DNA from 3 places in the Mesorhizobium sp. M0140 genome. Region 3 is predicted to be linked to each of the others. Evidence: predicted binding sites of a transcription regulator. Region 3 holds the regulator's gene; each other region holds the start of a gene.
What was found. The regulator PhoB, encoded in region 3, activates phosphate uptake and scavenging genes when phosphate is short. The targets are predictions, from matches to a motif close to TGTCATNNANCTGTCAT.
Positions count from the first base shown of each region.

Region 1: the regulator PhoB is predicted to act here: its motif matches at 2,655-2,671, upstream of ppk2 (polyphosphate kinase 2).
Region 2: the regulator PhoB is predicted to act here: its motif matches at 5,210-5,226, upstream of NKJ37_RS18600 (ceramide glucosyltransferase).

Region 1 covers NZ_JAMYTM010000019.1:62,308-72,298, forward strand. The annotation lists gene NKJ37_RS19535 (GntR family transcriptional regulator) at 51-716, shown strand; gene NKJ37_RS19540 (DUF982 domain-containing protein) at 830-1,063, shown strand; gene NKJ37_RS19545 (hypothetical protein) at 1,130-1,282, opposite strand; gene NKJ37_RS19550 (aldo/keto reductase) at 1,459-2,502, opposite strand; gene ppk2 (polyphosphate kinase 2) at 2,773-3,693, shown strand; gene NKJ37_RS19560 (dihydrofolate reductase family protein) at 3,895-4,542, opposite strand; gene NKJ37_RS19565 (cobaltochelatase CobT-related protein) at 4,690-5,634, opposite strand; gene hemB (porphobilinogen synthase) at 5,641-6,672, opposite strand; gene NKJ37_RS19575 (DUF8605 domain-containing protein) at 6,760-7,536, opposite strand; gene NKJ37_RS19580 (enoyl-CoA hydratase/isomerase family protein) at 7,784-8,827, shown strand; gene NKJ37_RS19585 (DUF6163 family protein) at 8,824-9,246, shown strand; gene ldtR (transcriptional regulator LdtR) at 9,485-9,991, shown strand, end outside.
Region 2 covers NZ_JAMYTM010000017.1:132,299-142,289, forward strand. The annotation lists gene araD1 (AraD1 family protein) at 1-346, shown strand, start outside; gene NKJ37_RS18585 (ABC transporter substrate-binding protein) at 504-1,274, opposite strand; gene NKJ37_RS18590 (2'-deoxycytidine 5'-triphosphate deaminase) at 1,372-2,466, opposite strand; SAM riboswitch at 2,605-2,682, shown strand; gene NKJ37_RS18595 (O-succinylhomoserine sulfhydrylase) at 2,740-3,927, shown strand; gene NKJ37_RS18600 (ceramide glucosyltransferase) at 3,933-5,084, opposite strand; gene apaG (Co2+/Mg2+ efflux facilitator ApaG/CorD) at 5,435-5,827, shown strand; gene NKJ37_RS18610 (Hsp33 family molecular chaperone) at 5,875-6,906, opposite strand; gene argF (ornithine carbamoyltransferase) at 6,985-7,896, opposite strand; gene NKJ37_RS18620 (aspartate aminotransferase family protein) at 7,914-9,113, opposite strand; gene NKJ37_RS18625 (GcrA family cell cycle regulator) at 9,472-9,990, shown strand.
Region 3 covers NZ_JAMYTM010000003.1:49,992-59,982, reverse strand. The annotation lists gene NKJ37_RS03970 (PAS domain-containing protein) at 1-695, shown strand, start outside; gene NKJ37_RS03965 (PstS family phosphate ABC transporter substrate-binding protein) at 1,203-2,231, shown strand; gene pstC (phosphate ABC transporter permease subunit PstC) at 2,327-3,793, shown strand; gene pstA (phosphate ABC transporter permease PstA) at 3,790-5,106, shown strand; gene pstB (phosphate ABC transporter ATP-binding protein PstB) at 5,124-5,942, shown strand; gene phoU (phosphate signaling complex protein PhoU) at 5,969-6,676, shown strand; gene phoB (phosphate regulon transcriptional regulator PhoB) at 6,693-7,382, shown strand; gene eglC (endo-1,3-1,4-beta-glycanase EglC) at 7,846-9,270, shown strand; gene NKJ37_RS03930 (type I secretion system permease/ATPase) at 9,315-9,991, shown strand, end outside.

The sequences.
Region 1 (9,991 bases), on a different contig from region 3:
AAATGTGATCGTCGTCAACGGTCGGAAGCCATCGGAAACCGGGAGCAAAAATGTCGCAGATGCAGAGCGTCGAGAAACAGCTTCGGCAAATGATCCTGGGCCTCGAGATCGGTCCCGGCGAGAAGCTGACCGAGCGCTGGATCGAGAGCCGCTTCGGCGCGTCGCGAACCCCGGTCAGGGCAGCACTGCTGCGGCTTGAGACCGAGGGCCTGGTCGGCAGGGACGGACGTGGCTGGACGGTGTCGCCGATCAATCTGGCTGAACTCGAGCAGATCGCCGTCTACAGGGAGGCGGTCGAGGTTGCGGCGCTTCGCCTGACATGCAGCCTGGCGGACCGGAGCGCCGTCGATGTCATCGAGGCGATGCTCGAGTCCTGCGACAACGACACGCCGCGCGAGGAATGGCATCGCGTCGGCATGGATTTTCACATCGAACTGGCGCGTCTGTCGGGCAATGAATTCCTGTTTAGGGCGGTGCGCGATGCCATGACGCGCCTGTCGCGGGCGCGCTGGCTGGAGGTTCGCGACGAAGCGGCCCTTGCCCGCGCCTGGGCTGAACATCGCGCCATTCTGGCGGCCACGCGCCTTGGCGACGCCGATGAAGCCGCGCGCCTGCTCTCGGTCCACATCGTCAGCAGCCGCGACCGGCTGGTGACGTCGCTCGCCAACGATCGGCGCGGTCTTCGCGCCAGAGGCTTTGCCGTCGTTGCTGCTTAAGAGTGGATGAAGGAGCGCAAAGCGGCGTCTGGACGTATGCGCACTTTCGCCTCGCTTCGCAGACGCCGATGGCGTAAGGAGCGGCCATGGAAAACAACCGATTTGAAACACCTGTGACTGTGAAGTCAGTCGCGGCGGGAAGCACTCAGCTCTTGCGCACGGCGCGTGAGGCTTCCGACTACCTCCTCAACAGCTGGCCCGGCAAGCGCAGCCCCAAGCATCGCGCGGCCCTGCAGGCCTGCCATGACGCACTCGCCGGCGACAAGCCGGCGATGAACGCCAGGCGCGCCTTCATCGCGGCAGCACGCGAAGTGGACGTGTTCGTCAGCGACAAGGCGCCGGCCTGACACAAGGCGACATCCGGGGCGGCAATCCGAATTGAGGCGCGGCCCGCATCTGCGGGCCGTTTGCCGTCACTTTGCCGTTTCGGTTTCGGCTTCAGTCTCGTCTTCGGGCTTCGAACGTTCCCTCGCTGCAACCTTGGCTGCCAGCTTCTCGGCCTTCTTGGCCGCCTTCTGGCGGTCGCGTTCCTTGCGTTCCTGATCGTAATTTGGTGGTCGCGCCATATCGGCTCCTTTTCACTGCCTCGCGGCTCTGGTCCTGCCTAGGAGCATTAGCCGTCAAACACAACAGCTGAAGCGATAGTGCGTCGATGATGGCCAGGCTTGCAAGATGCGCGTTGCAATGAAGGGGCCAGGCTCATCATTGCGGCGGCCGATACCTATCGCCGTCGATTTGCCGATCAGATGCCGCTTCGGTCAATCACCAGATCGGCGGCGCCAAACCGGTCCTTTGCCGTCAATTGCTGGTGCCAGTAGGGATAGAGCAAGGGCGGCCGGCTGACCGCGTCGAGGCGCTCGCGCTCCTCGCCGGAAAGCACCAGGCTTGCCGCCGCGATGTTGTCCCGGAACTGCGTTTCCGTCCTGCCGCCGATCACCAGCGAACTGACGGCCGCCCGGCCAAGCAGCCAGGCCAGCGCCACCTGCGCTGCCGACACGCCGCGCTGCGCGCCGATCTCGACAAGCACATCGACGATCCGCCACAGCCGGTCCTCGTCGCGGATCGGCGGTTCGGACCAGCCGGCAAGCTGGCGGGCGGTGGGGCTGTCGCGGCGGTATTTGCCGGACAGCAATCCGCCGGCAAGCGGGCTCCAGACCAGAACGCCCAACCCCTGGTCGACGGAAATCGGCAGCAGTTCGTACTCCGCTTCGCGCGCTTCCAGCGTGTAGTGGATCTGCTGCGTGACGAAGCGCGGCTGATGATGGCTGTCGCTGACGCCGAGCGCCTTCATCACCTGCCAGCCGGAATAGTTCGAGCAGCCGACATAGCGGATCTTGCCCTGGGCAACCAGCGTGTCGAGCGCGGCGATGGTTTCCTCCAGCGGTGTCACACCATCCCACTCGTGCAGGAAATAGATGTCGATGACGTCTGTCCTGAGCCGCTTCAGGCTCTTCTCGCATTCGCGGATCAGGTGATGGCGCGACAGGCCTTCATCGTTGGGACCTTTGCCGATCCGCATCCGTGCCTTGGAGGCGATCAGCACGTCGCCCTTGCGCTTGCCGCCGAGCGCTTCGCCGATGATTTCTTCGGAAATGCCGTTCGAATAGACGTTGGCAGTGTCGATGACATTGATGCCGGCGTCGATGCAGAGATCGATCATCCGGCGCGCCTCGTCGAGGTCGGTCTTGCCGACAGCCGAAAATGCGCCGGCGCCGCCGAAAGTCATGGTGCCCATGGTCAGCGTCGATACTTTCAGGCCGGAACGGCCGAGAGTGCGGTATTCCATGTCGGTCCTCGCGATTGCATTGAGAAGGGGTTGGGAAGGGCGCCCGAATGTGGCTGCTATTTGTAGGACAATTTGCGCGGTATGTCTCCATGCCAGGGCGGCGGATCGATCATGCCTCGCGGGTTTTTGCAGTGATGGCGATCAGGTCAGGCTGCAATAAAACCGTCATTGCGGGCCTATATTGAAGTCGGCTCAGGCGTTGCCGTTCCGGGCTGTAAGCCGGGAGTTTGGGGCGCCGATCGACAGAGCTTGCAAGTGGAGCAGCCGATAATGGCCGAGCTAAAACAGAATTCTGCGGCCAGGGATTGGCTTGAAGCCGAACTCGCCGACACGCTCGACGAAGACTATGAGCTCGAAATGTCGGAGCCGGCGCTGTCGATGGAGATCGCCAGGATCTACAAGAATTCGCATCCGCCTTCGATCGATCGCATGCAATATTTTCGCGACCTGATCAGCCTGCAGTCCGAATTGATCAAGCTGCAGTCCTGGGTCGCCTACCACAAGAAGAAGCTGGTGGTGATCTTCGAGGGACGCGACTCGGCCGGCAAGGGCGGCGTCATCAAGCGCATCACCCAGCGGCTCAATCCGCGCATCTGCCGTGTCGTGGCACTGCCGGCGCCGACCGAGCGCGAAAAGTCGCAATGGTATTTCCAGCGCTATGTCCCGCATCTGCCGGCCGGCGGCGAGATCGTGCTGTTCGACCGCTCATGGTACAACCGCTCGGGCGTCGAGCGGGTGATGGGTTTTGCCCAGCCCGATCAGGTCGAAGAATTCTTTCACGACGTGCCGGAGTTCGAGCGCATGCTGGTCCGCTCGGGCATTACCGTGGTCAAATACTGGTTCTCGATCACCGACGAGGAACAGCAGATGCGCTTCCTGATGCGCATCCATGATCCGATGAAGCAGTGGAAACTGTCGCCGATGGACCTGCAGTCGCGCGTGCGCTGGGAGCAATACACCAAGGCCAAGGAAGAGACCTTCGCCCGCACCAACATCTCGGAAGCGCCCTGGTTCATCGTCGAGGGCAACGACAAGAAGCGCGCGCGGCTGAACTGCATCGGCCATCTGCTCAAGCAGATGCCGTATGAAGAGGTCCCGCACGAGGAGATCACGCTGCCGGAGCGTGTGTTCAATCCCGAATACGAGCGCCAGACGTTGCCGCGTGAGCTCTACGTGCCGGAGAAGTACTGAGATAGACGAAGCTGCAATCTCCCTCCTTGTGGGGGAGATGCCCGGCAGGGCAAGAGGGGGGCGTGCAGGATCGCCAGCCTCTCCACAGCCTGTCGAAAACAGGCCAAAGGCAAAGCCGCTATGGATTGAAGCGCTGGAGGGACAGCGCCCCCTCTGGCCTGCCGGCCATCTCCCCCACGTGGGGGGAGATTGGCTCTCCACCTAAGCCCGCTTGACGGTGACGTGCGTGGCGAGCGGCGTCGCAACCTGCTCGCTGCAGACATAGCCGAGCTTGATCATGTCTAGGCCGGCAAAAAGGTTCTCGCCCGTACCGAGCAGCACCGGCGCGATCGCCAGATGCATCTCGTCGATCAGCTTCTCCTGGAGGTATTGCCGGATTGTGGCGACGCCGCCGCCGACGCGCACGTCCTTGCCATCAGCCGCTGCTTTTGCCTGTTCAAGCGCTGAGTGGATGCCCTCGGTGATGAAATAGAAGGTCGTGCCGCCCTCCATGACGATCGGTTCGCGCTTGTGATGGGTCAACACGAAAACCGGCACATGGTAGGGAGGGTTATCGCCCCACCAGCCTTTCCAGCTGTCATCGGGCCATTCGCCGCGGATCGGCCCGAACATGTTGCGGCCGAGGATCCATGCGCCGACATTCTCGAAACTGCGCGCCGCGAACGCCTCGTTGATATCGGTGGTGCCGCCATCTTGTCCGAGCACCATCTCACGGAAAGTGCGGGTGTCGACAAACCACTTGTGCAAGGATTCCCCACCGACGCCAAGAGGATTTTGCAGATCCTGATCGGGACCGGCGCCATAGCCGTCGAGCGACAGGGTGAAAGCGTTGACGCGAAGTTTGGACATGCGAGCCTCCTCGATAACCAGTTGTATTTTGCAAGCAGTTGTTTTGTATCAAACTGGTTTTTAATTGCAAGCAGTTTTCTGGCGGCAGCAATCTCCCAACGTAGCGGACCTGCAACGCTGGGGTACGAAAGGCGGGGTGCAGCCTTGTCAGCTCAACTCGACTTTACTGTCCCGTTTAGCGATCAAATGGTCCCGCAAGAGGGACAACACCGTCCCGGCAAGCTCGTCGGGCGCCTCGCAATGCGCCGACGTCCGGTAGTATCGGTCGACGGCAAAGCCCAGACCAACGGCCAGCAATTCGATATCTCCGGCTGCCTCAACCTGCCCAATCACCTGCAAAATATGGTCTTGGAGATAGTGCGCTCCATTTGCCAGCAGCGTGGCGTCGTCAACGGGTGCTCCGTCTGAGACAACAAGCAGAACCTTACGGGCCTCGGGTCGTTCTCGCAGACGCCCAACGGCCCACTCGATGGCTTCGCCGTCGATGTTCTCCTTGGGAAGGTCCGGCCGTAACATCGGCTTGAGAACATGACCCAAACTGCTCTGACGGCTGTCGTCGGCCTGCCGGTAGATAATGTGCAGCAGGTCGTTCAGCCTTCCCGGATTTTTGGGCCGGCCATCTTCATTCCAGATGCGCCGCGATTCCCCACCGCGCCAATTGCGCGTGGTGAACCCAAGGATATCGACCTTTATGCCGAGTGTCCGCAGAAACTCCTGTGCAATGTCGACTGAAGCAGCCGCGTACAGCATTTTCTGGCCGCGCATCGATCCGGACTGGTCGACGAGAATGGAGACGACCGTATCAGCGCGGTCAGGCGCCGATACGCTATCCCGGACTTCAGTGGCAATATCCGCTGCCAGAATCAGATGCTTCGTCCTCCAGCCGGCGAGGCCGCTCTCCAGCTCTGCCCATATCGCCTCGACCGCGGATTTATGTTTGTCCGAAAGCTGCCCGATAGCGTTTGACAGTTTTAGGCTCGGCACAATCCAGTCATGGAGCGTGACGTAGGCGTGATAGCCGGGCGTAGCAGTGTCGCCGCGTGGCACGGGGACAAACAATGATCTGAAATGCTTGCCCAGCCTTCGCAGCAATGTCGGCTATCCCTTCAGCAGTTCCGCCACTTCGGGCGCGAAATAGGTCAAGATGCCGTCGCAGCCGGCGCGCTTGAAGGCGAGCAGCGATTCCAGCATTGCCTTCTCGCCGTCGATCCAGCCATTGGCGCCTGCCGCCTTGATCATCGAATATTCGCCCGACACCTGGTAGGCGAAGGTCGGCATCTGGAACTCGTCTTTCAGCCGTCGGATGATGTCGAGATAGGGCAGGCCGGGCTTGACCATCAGCATGTCGGCGCCCTCGGCAATGTCCTGTTCGGCCTCTCTCACCGCTTCGTCGGAATTGGCATGGTCGATGTAATAGGTCTTCTTGTCGCCCTTGAGCAGGCCGGCGGTGCCCACCGCCTCGCGATAGGGGCCGTAGAAGGCCGAAGCGAATTTGGTCGCATAGGACATGATCGCGACGTCCTGAAAACCATTGGCGTCAAGCGCGTCCCGGATGGCGCCGATGCGGCCGTCCATCATGTCGGACGGCGCGATGATGTCGGCACCGGCGGCCGCCTGGATGACAGCAGCGGCGGTCACCTGTTCCACTGTCTCGTCGTTGACGATGATGCCGTCGCGCAGGATGCCGTCATGGCCGTGGCTGGTGAACGGGTCGAGCGCGGCGTCGGTGATGATGCCGATCTGCGGCACTACATCCTTGATCGCACGGGTGGCGCGGTTGATGACATTGTTGGGATCGAGGATGTGCGAGCCGGTCTGGTCGCGCAGCGAGATGTCCACATTGGGGAAGGTGGCGAGTGCCGGAATGCCGAGTTTTGCCGCGCGCTCGGCCTCTTTGACGGCGAGATCGATCGACAGGCGGAAGACGCCGGGCATGGCGGCGATCGGCTCGCGGATATTCTTGCCGTCAACGACGAAGATCGGCCAGATCAGATCGTCGACCGAAAGCCTGTTCTCCTGCACGAGGCGGCGCGACCAGTCGGCCTTGCGCATGCGGCGCAGACGGCGGCTGCCGGTGATCTCGTCGACGCCGCGCGCGCCGGCGGGCTTTGCGGGGGTGAATTTGTTCATCGCCAATACTCTCGTTCGGCGGCTTTTTACCACGACCCTTTGCCGCTGACCAATGCGACACGTTTGTGCCAGCGATCCGGTCGAGGCCTATTCGGGCTGCCCATTGCCCGACAGGATCTGCGTCGCGCCCTTGATAGCAACGCGGAAGGCCTCATCGAAGCTGACACCGCGCACCTGCCAGATGTAGGTCTTGCCGGCCGTGGCCAGCCGCCAGTCGGCGATCCAGCCGAACTCCTTGTCGCTCCAGACGAGGCTGCCCAAAAGTGCCTGATCGGCGCCGGCCTTTTTCGCAATGGTGTCGAGCTTCGCCATCTCGGCGTTACGAAGCGCCTGATCGGCCAATCCGGCCCGCGACAGCTGTGCTGCCGTGGGAAAAGTCACCTGCATGGCCAGCGGGGCTGCGGCATTGCCGAACGATTCGCGCATCAACACGCCGCGCTCGTCATCTGCTTCGAGCGCGAAATGCTGGGTGCCGCGTTCGGTTGCCAAAAACACCGCCAGCCGTGGCCGCTCGGTCAGCCACGGCCTGCTGCCGAGCGACGCCAGCACCGGGTCGATGTCAGCAGGCTTGTACTGGCAGTAAAGATTATGGGGCCGATCGTACGTGCCCTGATCGTCATGGTTGGGAATGCCTTCCATGCGGTCGCGGTAACTAAAGCTGGCAACGAAGCTGCCGGCCTTGTCGCGCAGTGCCGCCATCTCCGGTTTCGCCGGCAGGCGCTGATCGCCGGAAACCCGGACCAGAACCGCGTCGAGACAGCGCTTGAAGCCGGCCTGCCGGTTTTTCTCGTACTTGCCGTTGACGATGGTCTGCGAACTGTAGAGGTCTTCCAAAGTCCCCGCCATGACAGGGTGAACAGCCAAGCAGATGCTCAGCCCAATTGCCACCGGCGCAAAGCGTGAAAATCGAGTCATAACCAATCGTCCCGTTCGAAGACCCGCCAGAGCTGCGCTGCAATGAACTCTATCCAGTTTTTCAGTATTGCAGCTCGATTTTTAGTACCGGCTCCTGGTCCGGGCCAGAGCTTGCACCGGTGTGCTCGCCATTGACGCACCCATGCGCCACGCTTTAGCACTTCAGTCCCGGCGGCCGGGGGAGGGATTCTTCACGATGGATTTTGGCGGAGGCGACGAGATCCGCTTCGAACATCTGGGCCGGGCCGGCGTCGTCACCTTGACGCGGCCGCAGGCGCTCAATGCCTTGACGCACCGCATGATCGGGGCGCTCGACGCTGCTCTTTCCGCCTGGGAGGCCGACCAGGGCATCGACGTCATCGTCGTCAAGGCAGAGGGCAGGGCCTTTTCGGCCGGCGGCGATATCCTGCATGTCTATGAGACAGGCCGGGCGGGAAAACCGCCGGTCGAGTTCTTCGCCGACGAATATCGCCTCAACGCCCGCATCAACAGTTATAGGAAACCTTACGTGGCCCTGATTGACGGCATCGTCATGGGCGGTGGTGTCGGCATCTCCTTCCACGGCTCGCACCGGGTGATGACCGAGAATGCCCAATTTGCCATGCCGGAAGTCGGCATCGGCTTCTTTCCGGATGTTGGCGCCAGCCACCTGCTGCCTGACCTCGGCGGCTCCTTCGGTATGTATCTGGCGCTGACCGGCAATCGCATCCGCTATGGCGATGCGCTGTGGTCGGGGCTGGCCACCCATACCATCAAGGCCGAGGACCAGGCTGGCTTCCTCGACCGCCTGGCGCTGACCGGCGATCCGGAATCGGTGCTGCGCGGCTTCTTCGTGCAGGCAAGGCGAGAAACCGACAGGCCGACGCTGGAGGCGATTGTCCGCCATTTTTCGCAACCGTCCCTGAACCGCGTCATCGACAGCCTCGAGCGTGCGGCCGCCGCCGACGAGTTCGCGGCAAAGACACTGGCGACGATCCGCACCCGCTCGCCGACCAGCCTGCGCGTCGCCTGGCGGCAGATCAGCGCCGGACTGACGCTGTCCATGGAAGCCTGCATGAAAATGGAGTTCCGCATCCTCAACCGGATGCTCGCCGGCCATGATTTCTACGAAGGTATCCGCGCCGCCATCATCGACAAGGGCTCGAAGCCGCAATGGCGGCCGGCAAGCCTCGCTGCGGTCAGCGAAGCGGATGTCGATGCCTATTTCGCTCCGCTCGGCGAACGGGAACTCTTGATATGAGCGAGGTGACCTCGAGGCGCGTCGTGCTGCAGCCCTCCGGGGTGGAGGTGATCTTCGCCTGGTTCCAGCGCGTCATATCGGGCTACTGCCTGCTGTTCGGCATTCTCTACTGGATCAGGTTGATCGGCTTTTATCCGGGTACGCTGTGGCGGTTCGACCTGATGCCCGTGCACTGGCAGGTCGCGGCGGTGGTGCTCGCCGTGTTCTTCCCCTTTGCCGCTGCCGGCCTGTGGATGCTGGCGTCCTGGGGCCCGGTGATCTGGTTCATTTGCGCGGTGACCGAGACGGTCATGTATGCCGGCTTTCCCGAGCTATTCGGCCATCGCTTGCTGATTGTCGTCTCGCATGCGGCGGTGGCGGTGCTCTACATCGTCTTCCGCGTCGTCATCTACCTGCAGAAGCGCCCGGTCCGCCACTAAGCCCTTGAGCACATTGGCGGCCCCGCTGTCGCCTCGAATGAGCCCCGCAATCGTTGCCGAAATCTTTAGGTTAATTATCCTTGCTCGGGTGACCGTTCGTTAAGCCTCTTGCGAAACCTCTTACCGGTAAGCTCTTGTTAGCCCTAGCGTTTAAGTCGAATTTTATGAGTATTCGATAGTGTCGCGATCAAGGTGAAAAACAAAAAATCACCAGGGCGACAAACGAGAGGCAAAGACAATGATCAATTCGCGTCCGGCGGCGAAGACCGCCAACGTATCCGACGATCGCCGCGAGGCTATCCGTTCCCTGTACATGGAATCGCTGCAGCTTGTTGAGCGGCTGCACCGCCGCCTGCTTGATGTGATCAAGGACGAATTCGACCGCAACGGCCGTTCCGACATCAATGCCATCCAGGCGCTGCTGCTGTTCAATATCGGCAATTCCGAGCTGACCGCCGGCGAGCTGCGCTCGCGTGGCTACTATCTCGGCTCGAACGTCTCCTATAATCTGAAGAAGCTGGTCGATCTCGGCTTCATCAACCACCAGCGCTCGCGCATCGACCGCCGTTCGGTCCGTGTCTCGCTGACGCCGAAGGGCAACGAGGTGGCGGAGGTCGTTGCCGGCCTCTACGAGCGTCATGTCGGCTCGATCGAACAGGTCGGCGGCATCAACACCGACGAGTTCAAGCAGATGAACCGCGCTTTGCAGCGGCTCGACCGCTTCTGGAACGACACCATCGCCTAC
Region 2 (9,991 bases), on a different contig from region 3:
GTTCGGGCCGGAGATCCTGATCGGCGACCTACCGCCCGACATCCGCGGCACCTCGCGCATCGTGCGCGACAGCGAGGTGCTGTGGGAAAAGCCGTTCCTGTCCGGCGAAGCGAACATGTCGCACACCATCGCCAATCTCGAACATCATCATTTCAAATACGCGGCCTTCCGCCAGCCGGGCGACGTGCATGTGCATATGTTCGGTACGGCGACGCTGTCCTTCGCCGACGGCATCAGTACTGAAGCCGGCGACGTGTTCGAGATCGAGGCCAAGGATTTTGGTCTGCCGCTGCGCAATCCGCTCGAGATCGAACAGCCGGTGCAGGTGGCGGTGAAGGCGCTTTGAAAGGGTGATCTCCCCCTTGAGGGGGAGATGTCGCCAAAGGCGACAGAGGGGGTCGCCTCGCGTGAAGCGCCAACTGTCGCAAGAAGGTTGCATCCGGTCGACCCGACCCCCTCTGGCCTGCCGGCCATCTCCCCCTCAAAGGGGGGAGATTGCTGCTTCAATAGATATCGAAGTCGAAATACTTGGCCTGGATCTTCTTGTAGGTGCCGTCGGCGACGATCGCGTCGATGGCCGCGTTGAGCTTGTCGCGCAGGGCCGTGTCGTCGAGGCGCACGGCAATGCCGGCTTGCGTTTCGGTGCCCTTGACGTCGCCGACCAGCTTGCAGCAGCCGTCGCTTGCCTTCTTCAGCCAGTCCATCAGCACGAACTTGTCCGAGATCACGGCGTCAAGGCGGCCGTTGGTCAAGTCGGTGATCGCCTCTTCCTGGGTCGGATAGAGTTTGGCCTCCGCGCCCGCCTTGCCATATTCATTCTGGGCATAGTCGGCCTGCGTGGTCGAAGCCTGGGCGCCGACCGTCTTGCCGGCAAGGGCCGCCGGTTCGGTCGAGGTCAGGTCGCTGTCCTTCGGCGCCACCAGGGCGAGCGGTGTCGTATAATATTTGTTGGTGAAGGCGACCTGCTTCTTGCGCTCCTCGGTGATGCTCATCGAGGCGATGATGGCGTCGAATTTCTTCGCCTGCAAAGCGGGAATGATGCCGTCCCAGTCCTGCGTGACGATCTCGCATTCGACCTTCATCTGCGCGCACAGCGCATTGGCGATGTCGATGTCGAAGCCTTCGACCTTGCCGTCAGCGGTAATGGTGTTGAACGGCGGATAGGCGCCCTCGGTGCCGATCTTGATTTTCTCCTGCGCCTGCGAAAGCGAGCCGGCCGCCATCACCAGTATGGCAGCGCCTGCCACCGATATGATCCATTTCGAAATCTGCATTTTCTTGGTTCCCCTTGAACGCCGGCATCTTGACTACCAACAAGGCAGCCAAGCATGGCGAGCCGGTACAGGCAAGTATTTTGCCTGACGGCGGCGCTCAGCGCGCGGCGCGGAAATGCTTGGACAGCTTCAGGCCCTGCGCCTGATAGTTGGAGCCGAGATCGGTGCCGTAGAGCGCCTGCGGCCGCTTCAGCATGTGCTCGTAGACCAGCCGGCCGACGATCTGGCCATGGTCGAGAATGAACGGCACTTCGTGGCTGCGCACTTCCAGCACCGCCCGGCTGCCGGTACCACCGGACGCGGAATGGCCAAAGCCCGGATCGAAGAAGCCGGCATAGTGGACGCGGAACTCTCCGACCAGCGGATCGAAGGGCGTCATCTCGGCGGCGTAGAGCGGCGGTACGTGCACCGCCTCCTGGCTGACGAGGATGTAGAACTCGTCGGGATCGAGCACCAGTTCGCCGGCGCCGCTCTTGTGGATCGGCTCCCAGAAGTCGACGACTTCCTGGGCCCCGCGCTTGTCGACATCGACGAGGCCGGTGTGATGCTTGCCGCGGTAGCCGACCAGACCGTTCTGATCGCCGTTGAGGTCGATCGACAGCGCGATGCCGCCGCCGGAAATGTTCGGCGGCTCGGTGGCGACCAGCGTCTGCGCGCGATGCAGCTCGTGCAGCTCGGCTTCCGAGAGCAGCGCATTGCCGGTGCGGAAGCGTATCTGCGACAGGCGCGAGCCGGTGCGCACGACGATCGGGAAGGTGCGCGGGCTGACTTCCAGAAAGAGCGGGCCGTGATAGCCGGCAGCGATCTTGTCGAACTCGTGGCCGCGATCGGTCATGACCCGGGTAAAGATGTCGAGCCGCCCGGTCGAGCTCTTCGGATTGGCCGAGGCCGAAATGCCCGCCGGCAGCGCCAGGCTTTCAAGCAAGGGCACGATATAGACGCAGCCGGTCTCCAGCACCGCGCCCTCGGCAAGATTGATCTCGTGCAGCTGCAGCCGGTCGAGCTTTTCCGAGACCTTGTGGTTGGGGCCGGGCAGGAAGGAGGCCCGCACCCGCCAGGCCTTGTCGCCGAGCCTGAGATCGAGACTGGCCGGCTGGATCTGGTCGGCGTCGAGCGCACGCGCCGACTTCAGCGCGCCGGACTGGAACAGCGCCGATATGTCCTGATCGGGAAGAATGCCTGTCTGCCGCAAGGCTCCACTCCTAGGTCAGACGTTTTTCTTGTCGCAGGTTCTGGTCGCAAAACCGTGGAACACTTTTGCGGAACCTGCTTGGTACAAACCTCTTAATGAAGCCGGCAATTGACGCAAGCGTGGCGCGGGTCTAAAGGGTCGTTATCCCGTGGTGATTTGGCCGGTCGGCTTGCAGCCACGTTAAACAAGTCGCTAAAGGACCGTCGGGCCGCAAGGCCGTATGGACCGGTTGCGACTTTCGCGGCCGGTTTTTTTGTGTCTGGAAGAAAAGCGATGAGCACCAAGAAGCACAACTGGAAGCCTCAGACGGCACTCGTGCACAGCGGAACGCTGCGTTCCGGTTTCGGCGAAACGTCGGAAGCGATTTACCTGACCCAGGGCTATGTCTACGAAACGGCACAGGCCGCCGAAGCCCGTTTCAAGGGCGAGGAGCCAGGCTTCATCTATTCGCGCTACGCCAATCCGACCGTCGACATGTTCGAGAAGCGCATGTGCGCCCTCGAAGGCGCCGAAGATGCCCGCGCCACCGCCTCCGGCATGGCCGCGGTGACGGCCGCCCTTCTGTGCAGCGCCAAGGCCGGCGACCACATCGTGGCGGCGCGTGCGCTGTTCGGATCCTGCCGCTGGGTGGTCGAGACGCTGGCGCCGAGATACGGCATCGAGGCGACGCTGGTCGACGGCACGGATATCGCCAATTGGGAAAAGGCGGTCAAGCCGAACACCAAGCTGTTCTTCCTGGAAAGCCCGACCAATCCGACGCTGGAAGTGGTCGATATCGCCGCTGTCGCTTCGCTTGCCAATTCGATCGGCGCAAGGCTGATCGTCGACAATGTCTTCGCCACGCCCCTGCAGCAGAAGCCCTTGCAGCTCGGCGCCCATATCGTCGTCTATTCGGCGACCAAGCACATAGACGGCCAGGGGCGCTGTCTCGGCGGCGTGATCCTGTCGGACAAGAAGTGGATCGACGAGAACCTGCACGATTATTTCCGCCATACCGGCCCAAGCCTGTCGCCCTTCAACGCCTGGACGCTGCTGAAAGGCCTGGAAACACTGCCGCTGCGCGTGCGCCAGCAGACGGAAAGCGCGGGCAGGATCGCGGATTTCCTGGCCGAACGGCCGGAAATCGCCCGCGTCATCTATCCCGGCCGCGCCGACCACCCGCAGGCCGATATCGTCAAGAAGCAGATGTCGGGCGGCTCGACGCTGATCTGCCTGGACGTCAAGGGCGGCAAGCAGGCGGCCTTCGCCTTGCAGAACGCGCTCGACATCGTCTTGATCTCCAACAATCTCGGCGATGCCAAGAGCCTGATCACCCACCCGGCGACGACGACGCACAAGAATCTGAGCGACGAGGCGCGCGCCGAGCTCGGCATCGGGCCGGGCACGCTCCGGCTGTCGGTCGGGCTGGAAGACACCGACGATCTGCTTGAGGACATCGCGCAGGCGCTGAAGGCCAGGTAGGACCTTCAGGCGCCGGACGGCGTCTCCTCCAGTTCGGCCGTCTTGGTGCCGATGGTCATCGCGTTGCCGCGCCAGTCGACGGCGCCGCCAAGCCAGCCGCGCGCCCACAGCGCTGGCAGGATCAGGTCGCGCATCATGATCGCGGCCACCATGCGTGGCGACAGGTACCAGCCCTTGGACCAGGCCAGCGCGCACTCGGGAAGGTAGAAGGCTACCAGCACTGCAAGGGCGGTTGCCCAGAGGCTGAAGCCGGCACTGGCCGCGGCAATCAGCGCAAGCACCAGCGGCACCACGGCGCCGGTCAGGATTTCGGGTGCGAAGAACAGCGGGAAAGTGACGCGGCGCAGGCGCGCCCAACGGGCCTGACGCGACCAGATCTCGTCAAAAGAGCGCCGGCCAAGCGGCTGCTCGAAGGGGGCGGCGACGAGATTGACGCGCAGGCCGAGACCGTTCACCAGCTTGGTCGCGGCGGCATCCTCCGCGATCTCGGCGGCCAGCGCGCGGATGCCGCCATTGGCGTCGAGCATCGGCTTGTTCCAGAGCATGCTCTTGCCCTGGGCAAAGCCAAGGCCGAGCGCATCGCCGGCGTATTGCCAGCGCGCCTGCAGCGTGTTGAGGAAAGCGCATTCGACCTCGGCCCAGAAGCCGGCCGGCCGCGAGCCAATCGGCGTCGAGCAGACAAGGCCGGTGCCGGGCCGCCAGGCAGCCATCAGATGCTGGACGTAGTCCCTCGGCATCAGCACGTTGGAATCGGCCAGGACGACCCAGTCGTGCCGCGCCGCCTCCCAGCCCTTGACGCAATTGTTGAGTTTCGGATTGGCGCTGATGCGGTCGTCGCCGACAAGCAGCCGGGCCGGCACTTTCGAAAACCGGACGATCGTCCTGTTTATCAATTTGACCACCGGATCGTCGGCATGGGCGACGCAGAAAATCAACTCGTAGCGCGGCCAGTCGAGCGAGAAGGCGCGCTCCAGCGTCTCCTGCGTGAACGGCTCGACGCCGCGCGACGGCACGACGATCGACACCGGCCGTGGCTTGCCGGCCGGCGCGGCAATGGCGCGGCGCCGTTTCAGACGCGAAGCGGCGAGCACGATGCTGGCGAGATTTGAGAGAATGAGGGCAGTTGAAAGCGTGGCGGCTATGAGAGTGAGTTCCATCGAGATCCGGTCACTCCAGGAAAACCGGTCCGCCAGAACAATCTGGCTGGCATGACGACCGATTCAACAATTCGACAGAGCGCCCGAGTCGCGCGGCACTGGTCGGCGCACACCATCATTGTCATGTGTCACTTAAATGACATTCTTTGCCGCCACCTGCGGTTCCGTCCGCAATGACAGGACGCGCACCGTTGACCAGCCCGCGTGGAGCGCCGAAAGTTCGACCTAGAGCCTGTTCCATCCCGATTGAACCGGGATGGGGCTCTATCTCTGTTTCTTTGAGCATGATCTTTTCTGAAAACCGGTTCCCACTTTTCAGGATCATGCTCTAGATTGTTTTGGAGCCGCTTATGTATAGCGCCGTCACGCGCAACATCGAAGTGCAGGTCAGGCCGTTCTATCTGGAGGACCGTTCGGATCCCTCGGAGAACCGCTATGTCTGGGGCTATCAGATAACGATCGACAATCAGTCGGACGATTTCGTGCAGCTTCTGTCGCGCTATTGGCACATCACCGACGGCACCGGCCGGGTCGAGGAAGTGCGTGGCCCCGGCGTGGTCGGCGACCAGCCCGAACTCAATCCCGGCGACAGCTACCAGTACACGTCCGGTTGCCCGCTCTCGACACCATCCGGCATCATGGTCGGGCACTACACGATGCGCAACAAGCGGGGCGAGACGTTCGACATCGCCATTCCGGCGTTTTCGCTGGACCTGCCAGGGACGCGGCGGACGGTGAATTGATTTCGCCTCACCGGCCGCTCCGCGGCCGGTGAGGCGTGGTTTTTTCTCTACTGGGCCGCAAATTCCGCCGGATCGAAGTCATATTGCTTCGAGCAGAATTCGCAGGCGACGTGGATGCCGCCGTCCTCTGTACTGTCCTTGATCTCCTGCGCGGAAAAACCCTCGAGGATGCCGCGGATCTTGTCCTTGGAGCACGAGCACTGGTCGGCGACCGGAACGCCGCCGAAGACGCGCACGCCATGCTCGTGGAACAGCCTGTAGAGCAGCCGCTCGGCGCCGATCGTCGGGTCGATCAGTTCGGTCGGCTCGATCGTACCGAGCAGCGCCAGCAACTCCTGCCAGGAATTGTCGGCCGGATCGTGGATCTCCTCGCGCGGATCGCCATCGCCACCCGGCAGGTCCGGGACGCGCATGCGCTCGGGCGACTGCGGCAGGAACTGCGCCAGGATACCACCGGCGCGCCACTGCTCGCGGGCGCCGCCGGGACCGGGCGTCAAAAGCTTGGCCACCGACAGCCTGAGATCCGTCGGGATCTGCTCCGACTGACGAAAATAGGTGCGCGCAGCATCCTCCAGCGTCTCGCCGTCGAGCTGGACGATGCCCTGATAGCGCTGCGTGTGAGCGCCCTGGTCGATGGTCAGCGCCAGCACGCCGCTGCCGAGCAGCGTCTGCTGGGAGGTTTCGCCGGCCGCGACCAGCGCTTCCAGCCGGTCGGCATCGAAACGCGCATAGGCGCGCAATGCCGAGGGCGTGGAAAAATCCGCGACCAGCATGTCGACAGGCCCGTCGGTGCGGGTCTGCAGGATGAATTTGCCCTCGAACTTCAGCGAAGTGCCGAGCAGCACGGTCAGCACACAGGCCTCCGCCAGCAGGCGGGCGACCGGCTCGGGATAATCGTGGCGGCTGAGGATGGCGTCCAGCATCGGCCCGAGTTGGACCGTGCGGCCTCGCACATCGAGAGGGCCGACCTCGAACGGCACGACGTGATCGTCGCCGGCATAGCCGAATTCGCCGAGTTTGGGGTGATGTTCAGTCACTTGATAGGTTTCCAACATGACAAAGCTCCGGGGCGCGGCCATGCCGCCCTCCGGGGCGCATGCGTCGAAACGCGCTGTTTTTGCGTGATGGCCCGCAGATAGGCATCACACCTCCGGAGATCAAGCGCCGAGGCACCAGGCCAGCACGGCCTTCTGGGCATGGAGCCGGTTCTCGGCCTCGTCGAAGACCACCGAATGCGGTCCGTCGATGACCTCGTCTGTCACTTCCTCGCCGCGATGCGCCGGCAGGCAGTGCATGAACAGCGCGTCCGGCTTGGCCCTGGCCATCAGCTTGGCATTGACCTGGTAGGGCGAGAACACATTGTGGCCGCGGGCGCGATGCTCCTGGCCCATCGACACCCAGCAATCGGTGACGATGCAGTCGGCCTGGTCGACGGCTTCCTCGGGCGAGCGGGTGAAGTGCAGCTTGCCGCCATGCGCCTGCGACCAGTCGATATGCTTCCGCGCCGGCTCGCTGCCTTCGGGAACGGCGACGTTGAGGTTGAAGCGGAACCGGGCCGAGGCCTCGAGCAAGGAATGCAGCACATTGTTGCCGTCGCCGGTCCAGGCGATGGTCTTGCCCGCGACCGGACCGCGATGCTCCTCGAAGGTCATGATATCGGCCATCAGCTGGCAGGGATGGGTGTCGTCGGTCAGTCCGTTGATCACTGGCACGGTGGCGTTCTCGGTCAGCTCCAGCAGTCGCTCATGCGAGGTGGTGCGGATCATGATCGCATCGACATAGCGCGACAGCACCTTGGCGGTGTCGGCGATGGTCTCGGAACGGCCGAGCTGCATCTCGGTGCCGGTCAGCATGATGGTCTCGCCGCCGAGCTGCCGCATGCCGACGTCGAAGGAGACGCGTGTGCGCGTCGACGGCTTGTCGAAGATCATCGCCAGCACCTTGCCTTCGAGCGGTTTGGTGCGCTCGCCGGCCTTGAGGCGCGCCTTTCGCACCACCGCATCGTCCAGCATGAAGCGCAAATCGCCTTCGGAAACGGCGGAAAGATCGGTGAAATGGCGAACTGACATCAGCAATGGTTCCGGGATTACTTCGCCGCGGCGGAAGCGATCGCCTCCGCCAGGCCCTTGGCGCCGGCGCGAATGCGGTTGAGCGCGTCATGGATCTCGGCGTCGGTGACGGTGAGCGGCGGCAACAGGCGAATGACGTTGTCGCCGGCCGGAACCGCCAGCAGGTGCTGGTCGCGCAAGGCCATGTTCACCTTGGTGTTGGGCATGGCGCATTTGAGGCCGAGCATCAGCCCGGCACCCCTGATGTCCTCGATGATTTCGGGAAACTCGTCGGCGACCGACGCCAGCCCCTGCTTCATGAGCAGCGCCTTGCGCTGGACATCTTCGAGGAAGCCGTCTTCCAGCACGACGTCGAGCACGGCGTTGCCGACTGCCATGGCCAGCGGGTTGCCGCCGAACGTGGTGCCATGCACGCCAGCGGTCATGCCGACGGCCGCTTCATCCGTGGCAAGGCAGGCACCCATCGGGAAGCCGCCGCCAATGCCCTTGGCGATCGCCATGATGTCTGGCGTTACACCTGACCATTCATGCGCAAACAGCTTGCCGGTGCGGCCGATGCCGCACTGGACCTCGTCGAAGATCAACAGCAGGCCGTGCTGTTCGCACAATTGCCTGAGCCGCTTCAGCGATTGCGTCGGCACCGGACGGATACCGCCCTCGCCCTGCACCGGCTCGATCAGGATGGCGGCCGTCTCCGGCGTGATCGCCTTTTCGGCGGCGTCGATGTCGTCGAAACTGACCTGATCGAAACCTTCGACCTTGGGGCCGAAGCCCTCGAGATATTTGTACTGGCCGCCGGCCGCGATGGTCGCCAGCGTGCGGCCATGGAAGGCACCTTCGAAGGTGATGACGCGGAAGCGCTCGGGGTGTCCGTTGACGAACTGGCAGCGGCGCGCCGTCTTGATCGCGCATTCCAGCGCCTCGGCGCCGGAATTGGTGAAGAACACCTTGTCGGCGAAGGTGGCGTCGGCCAGCCGCTCGCCAAGCCGGCTCTGCCCGGGGATCTCGTAGAGGTTGGAGACATGCCACAGCTTGGCTGCCTGCTCGGTGAGTGCGGCGACCAGATGCGGATGGCTGTGGCCCAGCGAATTGACGGCGATGCCGCCGGCAAAGTCGAGATATCGCTCGCCCTTGTCGGTAATCAGCCATGTGCCTTCCCCGTGGTCGAAGGCCAGGGGTGCGCGAGCAAAGGTCTCGTAAAGCGCCGAACCGCTCATTATATGCGTCTCCGGTACCGGAAAATCAAAAAAGCCGCCAAAGCGGCGGCCTGTGCGGCTTATCCCGTTTTTCGGCCATGAAGTCAACGAAAACGTCGCGTAGTGGCGCGCGGCAAGCCCCCTGACGGGACGCCGGCTCATAAGCGACCGGGCAAGTTGGGGAAAACCGAAAAAACCGATTCGTGTTGCACTTGGGACTCTTGTCACCGAGTCAGCGCATAGAGTAGTTGTAGTCGAGAAATAACTAGATTTCGTGCGGCGGACCTAATCACCAGATATATGTGGTGTCTGCCCCGGCAAATGTTGCCGGGTCGGGAGAAGGATTCCGATTGCCGCACGCTTAGAGGAGCGCGGTCTCATGAACTGGACTGACGAGCGGGTAGAACTCTTGAGAAAACTGTGGTCGGAGGGTCTGAGCGCAAGCCAGATTGCTGCGCAGCTTGGAGGGGTCAGCCGCAATGCGGTCATCGGGAAGGTGCATCGGCTGAAACTCTCGGGCCGCGGTCGCTCGACCGCCACGCCGGCACGCCAGAAAAAGGCGGCACAAGGATCGACCGTCCAGAAATCGGTATCACGCGCTGCAACCACGGCACGCCATGTCACGACATCGATCGGCGCGACGGCCTTGCAGACACAGTTCGACGCCGAACCGGTGGCGCGCCATTATATCCGTCCGGTTGAGAATGTCGTGCTGCCGATCTCGCGGCATCTGCAGCTGGTCGAGCTGACCGAGCGGACCTGCAAATGGCCGAACGGCGATCCGCTTTCAGAGGACTTCCATTTCTGCGGCAACGATGCCGCCGAAACCGGTCCGTACTGCAAGTACCACGCCCGCGTGGCATTCCAGCCGGCATCGGAGCGGCGGCGGAGCCGATAGT
Region 3 (9,991 bases):
CCGGCACGCCGATCATCATGCTGACCTCGGTCGACCAGTCGCTCGCCAACACCAGCTATCGCGATCTCGGCATCGATGCCCAGCTGATCAAGCCGGCGCGCTCTTCGGTGCTGCTGGAAACGCTGGTCGCCACCATCCAGCGGCATCGCCACAATACTGGCGACACGCAGCCGCTCGCGGCCGACACCACTCCAGGCAATGTTGCACGGCCGCAGCCCTCGGCACCGTCCGAACAGCGTGCGCTGCTGCAGCCGCCTTCGATTCGCCCCCGGCCACCGGTGGCGGCTGGCGGCGACAGGCTGGACATCCTGGTGGCCGAGGACAATGAGGTGAACCAGATGGTGTTCACCCAGATCCTCGGCGAGACCGGTTATGGTTTCGAGATCGTCGGCAATGGCCGCAAGGCGCTCGACGCCTTCGGCCGGCTCAACCCGTGCATGATCCTGATGGATGTCTCCATGCCGGAGATGAACGGTCTCGAAGCGACCGCCGCCATTCGCCGGCTGGAGGAAGAAACCGGCACGCATGTGCCGATCGTCGGCGTCACCGCGCATGCGCTGAAGGGCGACCGCGAGCGCTGCCTGGAGGCAGGCATGGACGACTATCTGCCCAAGCCGATCAGTCCCCGGGCGTTGCTCGAGAAGGTCGAGCGCTGGGTCGGCGCCAGCCGGCAGGCTCAGCGCAACGCCGGGTAAGCCGGCTCTGCCCGAGTGCGGGGAACGCGGCGAAGATTCGCGCCCCTGTCAGCGGCCAAGACTATGGCGCGATCGCACCATATCAAAGGCGGCATCCAGCCGAGACAATGGCTACATTCGAATTCCGCTCTTCCCAGTTACGGGCGGGAGCAGCGACCGCCGGCATGAGACAGCGTCAACCTACCCCAACGGACCTGTTTTCGGCGATGGCCCGGCCACGACACCGTCTGGCTGAGAGCAACGCGCTCCCGTCCGGCTTTTCTTCACAGAGGCCGGCTGGTCCCAAATCGCCGGCCAGCCTCGGCTGAATAGAGCAAGTCCCTGATTCCGGTGACAAAGCCGGGCTGCGTCGGGAGTGCCGGCCAGGCGGCATTCTGCTCATCCCGATGAAGCGTTACCGGGGTGACATCAAACTGTCATGCGACTGTTATAATCGAAGGCTATTGGCCTCAGCGGGCGCCGACTGACGAGCGCCGAGAGACCATCTTCCGAACAGGAGCAGGCCACATGAAGAAATTCCTCTATACGGCGTCGGCCGCTGCGCTTGCGCTCGCCGCGTCGTCCGGCTTCGCCGCCGCGCGCGACCAGATCCAGGTCGCCGGGTCATCGACCGTGTTACCTTATGCCAAGATCGTTGCCGAGCAGTTCGGCGAAACGTTCACCAACTTCAAGACCCCGGTCGTCGAATCCGGCGGCAGCGGCGCCGGCATCAAGGAATTTTGCAAGGGCGTCGGCGAAGACACGATCGACATCGCCAACTCGTCGCGTCCGATCAAGGCGGACGAACTCAAGTCCTGCGCCGACGCCGGCGTGAAGGAAGTCCAGGAAGTCCGGATCGGCTATGACGGCATCGTCTTCGCCACCGACATCAAGGGCCCGGACTGGGCGCTGGTTCCCGCTGACATCTACAAGGCGCTCGCGGCCAAGCTGGTCGTTGACGGCAAGCTGGTCGACAATCCGAACACCAAGTGGAGCCAGGTCAATCCGAAGCTGCCCGACTGGGACATCGCCGCCTACATTCCGGGCGAAAAGCACGGCACGCGCGAAGTGTTCGAGACCAAGCTCCTCGATGCCGGCTGTGACAAGGCTGCTCTCAAGGCTGCCGGCATTGCCGACGACAAGGAAATCGGCAAAACCTGCATCGCCATCCGCAAGGACGGCAAGGCCGTCGACATCGATGGCGACTATACCGAGACGCTCGCCCGCATAGACTCCAACAAGACCGGCGTCGGCGTGTTTGGCCTCGCCTTCTATGAGAACAATGCCGACAAGCTGAAGGTCGCCACCGTGGAAGGCATCGTGCCTTCGACCGAGACGATCGCCAGCGGCAAGTATCCCGTCTCGCGCCCGCTGTTCTTCTACGTCAAGAAGGCGCATCTGGGCGTCGTTCCCGGCCTCAAGGAATATGTCGAGTTCTTCCTTGACGACCAGATGGTTGGCCCGGAAAGCCCGCTCGCCGAATACGGCCTCGTTGCTGCACCGGATGCCGAGCGTCAGGCCCAGCGTGACGCTTTCGCCGCCGGAAAGTCGATGTAATCAGCTGCCGAACCGGGGTGCGGGCCAATCCCGCGCCCCGGTTTCATCGCAGGCCGCAATGGCGGCTGCGTAAGAATTTCTCTTGGGGTGGGTCCATGTCGTCCTTGCTCGTACTGGCCATCGTCGTTGCCGTCGGCCTGGTTGCCTTTTTCATCGGCCGGCAACGTGCCGCGGCCCAGGACAATGGCAAGGTCAAGCCGCATTCGCGCGCCCATTATCATGGCTGGTGGGCCTTCCTGCTCGCCGTTCTGCCTGCTCTTTTGCTGCTTGCCGTCTGGACCGTCGGGTCTTCCATCTATCTGGACCGACACATTCACGCTGCCTTGCCCGAGCGCACCGTCGACAGCAAGGTTGCCAGTGAGGCACTGGACGTCAGCCTGGTAAAGAGCCTCGCCAGGGGCCTGCGCAAACTCGATGCGGGCACACTGGCCGCAATGCCTGCCAGCTTTGCCGAGTTGCAGCCGCTGCTCGCCGCCAAGGGTGTGGCACTGGCGAGCGACACGCAGGATTACATGATCCCGATCGCCGTCGAGGCGAACAAGGTCCAGGACCGGCTCGGCCTGTTCGGCGCCATTGTCATTCTCGTTTCCTCGATCGCCGGCGCCTTCTATGCGCTCAGGCAGATCGAGCCGCGCGCCAGGGCACGCAACAATGTCGAGAGGCTGATGCTGTGGGGGCTGCTTGCCGCCTCCACCATCGCCATCCTGACCACCATCGGCATCGTGCTTTCGATGCTGTTCCAGACGATCACCTTCTTCGAAAGCGTCTCGCCGATGAGTTTCTTCTTCGGCACCGTCTGGGATCCGCGTTTTGCCGCTGCCGGTTCGGGCGGCAGCCAGGGCCAGTTCGGCCTGATCCCGCTTCTTGCGGGCACGCTCTACATCGCCGCCGTCGCACTGCTGGTTGCGGTGCCGGTGGGGCTGATGTCGGCTGTCTACATGGCCGAATACGCAACGCCCAGGGTGCGCTCGGTGGTCAAGCCGGCGCTTGAACTGCTGGCCGGCATACCGACCATCGTCTACGGCATCTTCGCCGTCGTCACGCTTGGGCCATTCCTGCGCGACCTGTCCGCGGCACTGACCGGCGGTTCGCCCTTCATCCAGGGCCAGAGCATCTTCACCGCCGGCCTGGTCATGGGCGTCATGCTGATCCCGGTCGTGTCCTCTCTTTCGGACGACATCATAACCGCGGTGCCGCGCGCCATGCGCGACGGGTCGCTCGGCCTCGGCGCGACCCGCTCCGAGACGATCAAGCGGGTGATCCTGCCGGCTGCACTGCCCGGCATCGTCGGCGCCGTCCTGCTGACTGCCTCGCGCGCTATCGGCGAAACGATGATTGTCGTGCTGGCGGCGGGCGTCGCCGCCAACCTCACCATCAACCCGTTCGAGGCGATGACGACCATCACCGTCAAGATCGTCAACCAGCTCACCGGCGACCTCGAGTTCAATTCGCCGCAGACGCTGGTCGCCTTCGCGCTCGGCCTGACGCTGTTCGCGCTGACGTTGGTGATGAACATCGTCGCGCTCTACATCGTGCGCAAATATCGGGAGCAGTACGAATGACCGACATTTCCATGGATACGATGGTCAGGGCGGCGGCCCATCCGCGCCGCGACATCGGCCTGAAGGCCCGTTACGCTGCCGAGCGCCGATTCCGCATCTATGGCGTCGTGGCGATTTCCGTAGGCCTGGCGTTCCTGGCAATCATGCTGATCACCATCGTCTCGAAAGGCTACACCGCCTTCTGGCAGACGACGGTATCACTGCCGATCTCGTTCGACGAGAAGGTGATCGATCCTTCCGGCAAACGCGCAACCGATCCGAGCGTTCTGATCAAGGCGAATTATCCCAAGCTCGCCGAAAACGCGCTGGTGGCCAAGCTCGGCATCAATCCCGACGACAAGCCGGCGATCAAGCAGCTCAAGGGCTTCCTGTCGGAAGGCGCCCGCGTCCAGTTGCGCGACATCGTTGCCGCCGATCCGTCCGTGATCGGCACGACGCGCGACGTCAACATCCTCGCCGCCGCCAATCTCGACTCGGCTTTCAAGGGTCAGATCGACCTCAGCGTCGAGGAAGCGCGACGCAAGGTCTCGGACCAGCAGATCACCTGGATGAACAAGCTCAAGGCCGAGGGCGCGATGGCCGAGCACTTCAACAGCGGCCTGTTCACCTACGGCGCCTCCAGCCGCCCGGAAACCTCGGGCATGGGCGTGGCGATCATCGGCTCGTTCTATATGATGGTGATCGTGTTGCTCCTGGCGCTGCCGATCGGCGTCGCCGCCTCCATCTATCTGGAGGAGTTCGCCAAGAAGAACCGTTTTACCGACCTTATCGAGGTCAACATCAACAATCTGGCCGCAGTGCCGTCAATCGTCTTCGGCTTGCTCGGCCTCGCGGTGTTCATCAATTTCCTGGGCATGCCGCGCTCTGCCGCCTTCGTCGGCGGCCTGGTGCTGACGCTGATGACGCTGCCGACGATCATCATCGCGACGCGAGCCGCACTTGCAGCGGTGCCGCCGTCGATCCGCTCGGCAGCTCTCGGTCTTGGCGCCTCCAAGATGCAGATGGTGTTCCAGCACATCCTGCCGCTTGCCGCGCCCGGCATCCTCACCGGCACCATCATCGGTCTGGCGCGTGCGCTCGGCGAAACCGCGCCTCTGCTGCTGATCGGCATGGTCGCCTTCGTCGCCGATCCACCGACGACGCCTTTCGATCCGGCCACCGCGCTGCCGGTGCAGATCTATATGTGGGCGAACGAGGCCGAACGCGCCTTCGTCGAGCGTATGTCCGGCGCCATCATCATCCTGCTCGTCTTCCTCATGGCCATGAACATCACCGCGATCGTGCTTCGGCGTCGGTTCGAGCGGCGCTGGTAGAAAAAAGGCATCTTGGTATGAACATCATGACCGAACAGTCCCTTGAAAACGCAGTGGGCGACAAGATGAAGTCGAACGAAGTAATCAAAATGCGCGGCGACAAGGTCGGCGTGTTCTATGGCGAGAAGCAGGCGCTGTTCGACGTCGATCTCGACGTCCGCCTGAACCAGGTGACGGCGCTGATCGGCCCCTCCGGCTGCGGCAAGTCCACCTTCCTGCGCTGCCTCAACCGCATGAACGACACCATCGATTCAGCACGGGTAACCGGCAAGATAACGCTCGACGAAGAAGACATCTACGACAAGAACATCGATGTCGTCGAACTCAGGGCGCGCGTCGGCATGGTGTTCCAGAAACCCAATCCGTTCCCCAAATCGATCTACGAGAACGTTGCCTATGGTCCGCGCATCCACGGATTGGCCAAGCGCAAGGCCGACATGGACCAGATCGTAGAGTCGAGCCTGAAGAAGGCGGCGATCTGGAACGAGGTCAAGGACCGTTTGCAAGAACCTGGCACGGGTCTTTCCGGTGGCCAGCAGCAGCGTCTGTGCATTGCACGCGCCATCGCCGTGTCACCCGAGGTGATCCTGATGGACGAACCGTGTTCGGCGCTCGACCCGATCGCCACCGCTCGCGTCGAGGAACTGATCGACGAACTGCGTCAGAACTATACCATCGTCATCGTCACCCATTCGATGCAGCAGGCAGCGCGCGTGTCGCAGCGCACCGCGATGTTCCATCTAGGCTATCTGGTCGAGGAGGGCGCCACCGACAAGATGTTCACCACCCCCGACGACAAACGCACCCAGGACTACATCACCGGCCGGTTCGGCTGAGCTCAGGCATACGAGGGACGAAGATCATGGGTGAACATACCGTCGCATCTTTCGATGAGGATCTGGAGCAGATCAGCCAGCTGATCCGCGACATGGGCGATCTCGCCCGCTCGATGGTCAGTGGCTCGACCAGGGCTTTGCTCAATTCGGACAATGCGCTGGCGCAGCGCGTGGTTTCCGATGATGCCATCATGGATGCACGCCAGCGCGAGCTGGACGATCGCGCCATCACGCTGATCGCCAAGCGCCAGCCAATGGCCAACGATCTGCGTGCGGTGGTCGGTTCGATCCGCATGGCCGGCGACCTTGAGCGCATCGGCGACCTTGCCAAGAACATCGCCAAGCGCGTCGGCACTGTCGGGCTGAGTGTCACGCCGCACGACCTTTCGCATTCGATCGACGCGATGGCGCAACTGGTGCTGATCCAGGTGCAGGGGGTCGTCGACGAGTACGCCGCCGCCGACCCGGCAGCGCTTGCCACGCTCAGAAACAATGACGAACGCATCGACGTCAAATACACCTCGGTGTTCCGCGAGCTGCTGACCTACATGATGGAAGATCCCCGCAACATCACGGCGTGCACGCACCTGTTGTTCTGCGCCAAGAACCTCGAGCGGATCGGCGACCACGTGACCAACATCGCCGAAAATGCCTACTATGTTTTGACCGGCACGCAGCTGCCAGCCAATCGTCCGAAGCAGGACGAGACGGCAATGTCCGCGCCAGCGGCATAACAGGGGTGACCAGCCGATGATCGCACCACGCATCATGGTGGTGGAGGATGAGGAGCCGCTAGGCGTGCTGCTCCGCTACAATCTTGAATCCGAAGGTTACCAGGTCGAGGTGGTGACGCGCGGCGACGAGGCCGAAATCCGGCTGCAGGAGAACGTTCCCGACCTTCTCGTGCTCGACTGGATGGTGCCGGCGGTTTCCGGCATCGAACTCTGCCGGCGCCTGCGAATGCGCCCAGAGACCGAGCGGCTGCCGATCATCATGCTGACCGCGCGAGGCGAGGAAAGCGACCGCGTGCGCGGCCTGTCGACCGGCGCCGACGACTATCTGGTCAAGCCGTTCTCGACGCCGGAGTTCATGGCCAGGGTCAAGGCGCTGCTGCGCCGGGCCAAGCCGGAAGTGCTGTCCAGCGTGCTAAAGGTCGGCGACATCGTGCTCGATCGCGAGTCGCACCGGGTCTATCGCAAGAAGAGCGAGATCCGGCTCGGGCCGACCGAATTCCGCCTGCTCGAATTCATGATGCGCCACCCCGGCCGCGTGTTCTCGCGCAGCCAGCTGCTCGACAATGTCTGGGGCGAGACGATTTACATCGACGAACGCACTGTCGACGTGCACGTCGGCCGGCTGCGCAAGGCGGTCAACAACGGCCGCATGCCTGATGTCATCCGCACCATCCGTGGGGCGGGTTACGCGATCAGGGAAGACTAGGTGGCTGTTCCGTCCCGATAGATCGTGACCGGGAAAACTCGATTAGCACGTGGTCGCCAACAGCCGCGAAGAGTGGAATGTTGCACTCGTCTCATCGATGGGGAGCGAGCACGTGACGCTTTGGCCCAAATGCGGTCATTCGAAACCTGATGAGGATGACCGCTCTTGGCGGTACGTCGCCATCTTGCCCGCAGACTCCGACCAGAAAGCCATGCAAGAATAAATTTGAGTTAACTTAGATATACGTTCGTTAAACGACGTGTGTTCTGCATAAATATACGATTTTACTAAATTGCTTCAATTTACATTGAGCCATCACCTCCTTATTCATTATCCGCCTTCCGATTATTGCGGTCTCGGATCGAATGACGATTCCGTGGAACGATCTCGTTCCTTGCAGCGTTGCTTTGGGAGCGGTCGCCGGACCTTTGACCAGGTCGGACACCATGAGGAAGGATTTCTGATGAGCACGGTCTTAAACGCCAAAGGCATCCCTCTTGCCTACACCGGCGCTTCCACTCATTGGTTCTCGGCCACCGGGTCTGGACCGGAACTGCATGGCACCTCCGGCAACGACTCCTTCTGGGGAGACACCGGCGTCACTGTCACGATCCACGGTGGCGCCGGCGACGACTACTATCATCTCTATTCCACCAACAACAAGGTGGTCGAGGATCCTGGGGCAGGGATCGACACGATCGACACATGGATGAGCTACAAGCTCCCTGACAATTTCGAGAACCTCGTCGTTACCGGCACCAACCGATTTGCGTTCGGAAATGCGTTGGACAACATCATCAAGGGCGGGTCAGGTCACCAGACGCTGGATGGCGGCAAGGGAAATGATGTCCTGATCGGCGGCGATGGCGCCGATACTTTCGCCATCTCCAAAGGTAATGGAAGCGATCTTATCTTCGATTTCGGTGCGACCGATGCGCTCCGCCTTAACGGCTACGATTTCACTTCGTTCGATGCCGTCCGTTCACAGATGGTCCAAGTGGAATCGAACGTGATGCTGAACCTCGGATCCGACGAAATCCTGGTGTTCAAGAATACGACCATCGACAAGCTGCAGCCCACCCAGTTCGAACTTCCGATAGACAAGTCCGCAATGACGCTGTCCTTCTCCGACGATTTCAACACGCTGAGCCTTCGGGACGGGCAGGACGGCACCTGGAATTCCAATTTCTGGTGGGGAGCGCCGAACGGCAGCACGTTGAGCAGCAATGGTGAGTTGCAGTGGTATATCGACGCCAATTATGGCCCGACGAGTTCGGTCCATCCGTTCAGCGTTGAGAACGGCGTCCTCACCATCACCGCCGCGCAGGCGCCGGAGGACATCAAGCCTCTGATCAACAACTACGAATACACCTCGGGGATCCTGACGACCCACGACACCTTCTCGCAAACCTACGGCTATTTCGAAATGCGGGCGGATCTTCCTGAAACAGCCGGAGCCTGGCCGGCGTTCTGGCTGCTTCCGGAGGACGGATCGTGGCCGCCGGAGCTGGACGTTGTCGAAACGCGCGGCCAGGACCCGAACACGCTCTACATGACGGCGCATTCCAATGAGACGGGAGCGCACACGAAGGTTTCGTCAACGGTGAACGTTGCGGATACCGACGGTTTCCACACCTATGGCCTGCTCTGGACGAAGGATGAGCTTGTCTGGACCTACGATGGTGTAAAGGTCGCTCAAGCAGCGACGCCGGCCGACATGCACGATCCCATGTATATGCTGGCCAATCTCGCGGTGGGCGGCATTGCCGGCCAGCCTCCTGACCATCTGGCTACGCCAGCGGAGATGAAGATCGACTACATCCGCGCCTATACGCTGGACGACCTGCAGCACCACCCCTTGGACATCGCCGGCGACCATTCGGTCTAAGCGACGCCCTTATGTTGGGGCCATGAGCCGTTAGGAGCGCGGGAATGATTGCACGGTCTGATCTGCGGGCAGTCTTGAGGCGCGCCATCGCCGATGTCGGTGTTTTTTCGTTCCTCATCAACATCCTGCTATTGGTGATCCCCCTTTATCTGTTGCAGGTCTATGACCGCGTCCTGCCTTCCTCCAGCGTCGAGACGCTTCTTTACCTCTCTGCTATCGCGGTTCTCGCACTCGCCTTTCTCGGTCTCCTCGATGCGGTCCGCTCCGTTTACACGCAGCGCGTTGCAGCCATTGTCGACAACAGACTGGGCGCGAGGACATTCGCCGTCTCGCTGGAGGCTAAGTACGCCGGGGGAGCAGCCCTGCCTCCACTGCGCGACCTTGCCTCGGTATGCGCCTTCATCAGGTCACGTGGCGCGGCGGTCTTGTTCGACCTGCCGTTTGCTCCGTTCTTCCTCGCCCTGCTGTACCTCATCCATCCTTTGCTGTTCTGGCTTACGCTGGCGGGATCTGGTCTGTTGCTTGCGCTGGTCGTGGCAAATCAGTTTGCCATCGGCAAGAATGATGCCTTGTCGGCGGAACGCTCGGCTGTTGCCAGCCTGTCGGAGCAGGCCTTTGCCCGGAATGCAGAGACGCTGCGCGCCATGGGCATGATCCAAAACGCCGCGCGAGTGTGGGGAAGGCACGTGGCGGAGGCGCTAGTCCTGCATGACCGTTCGTC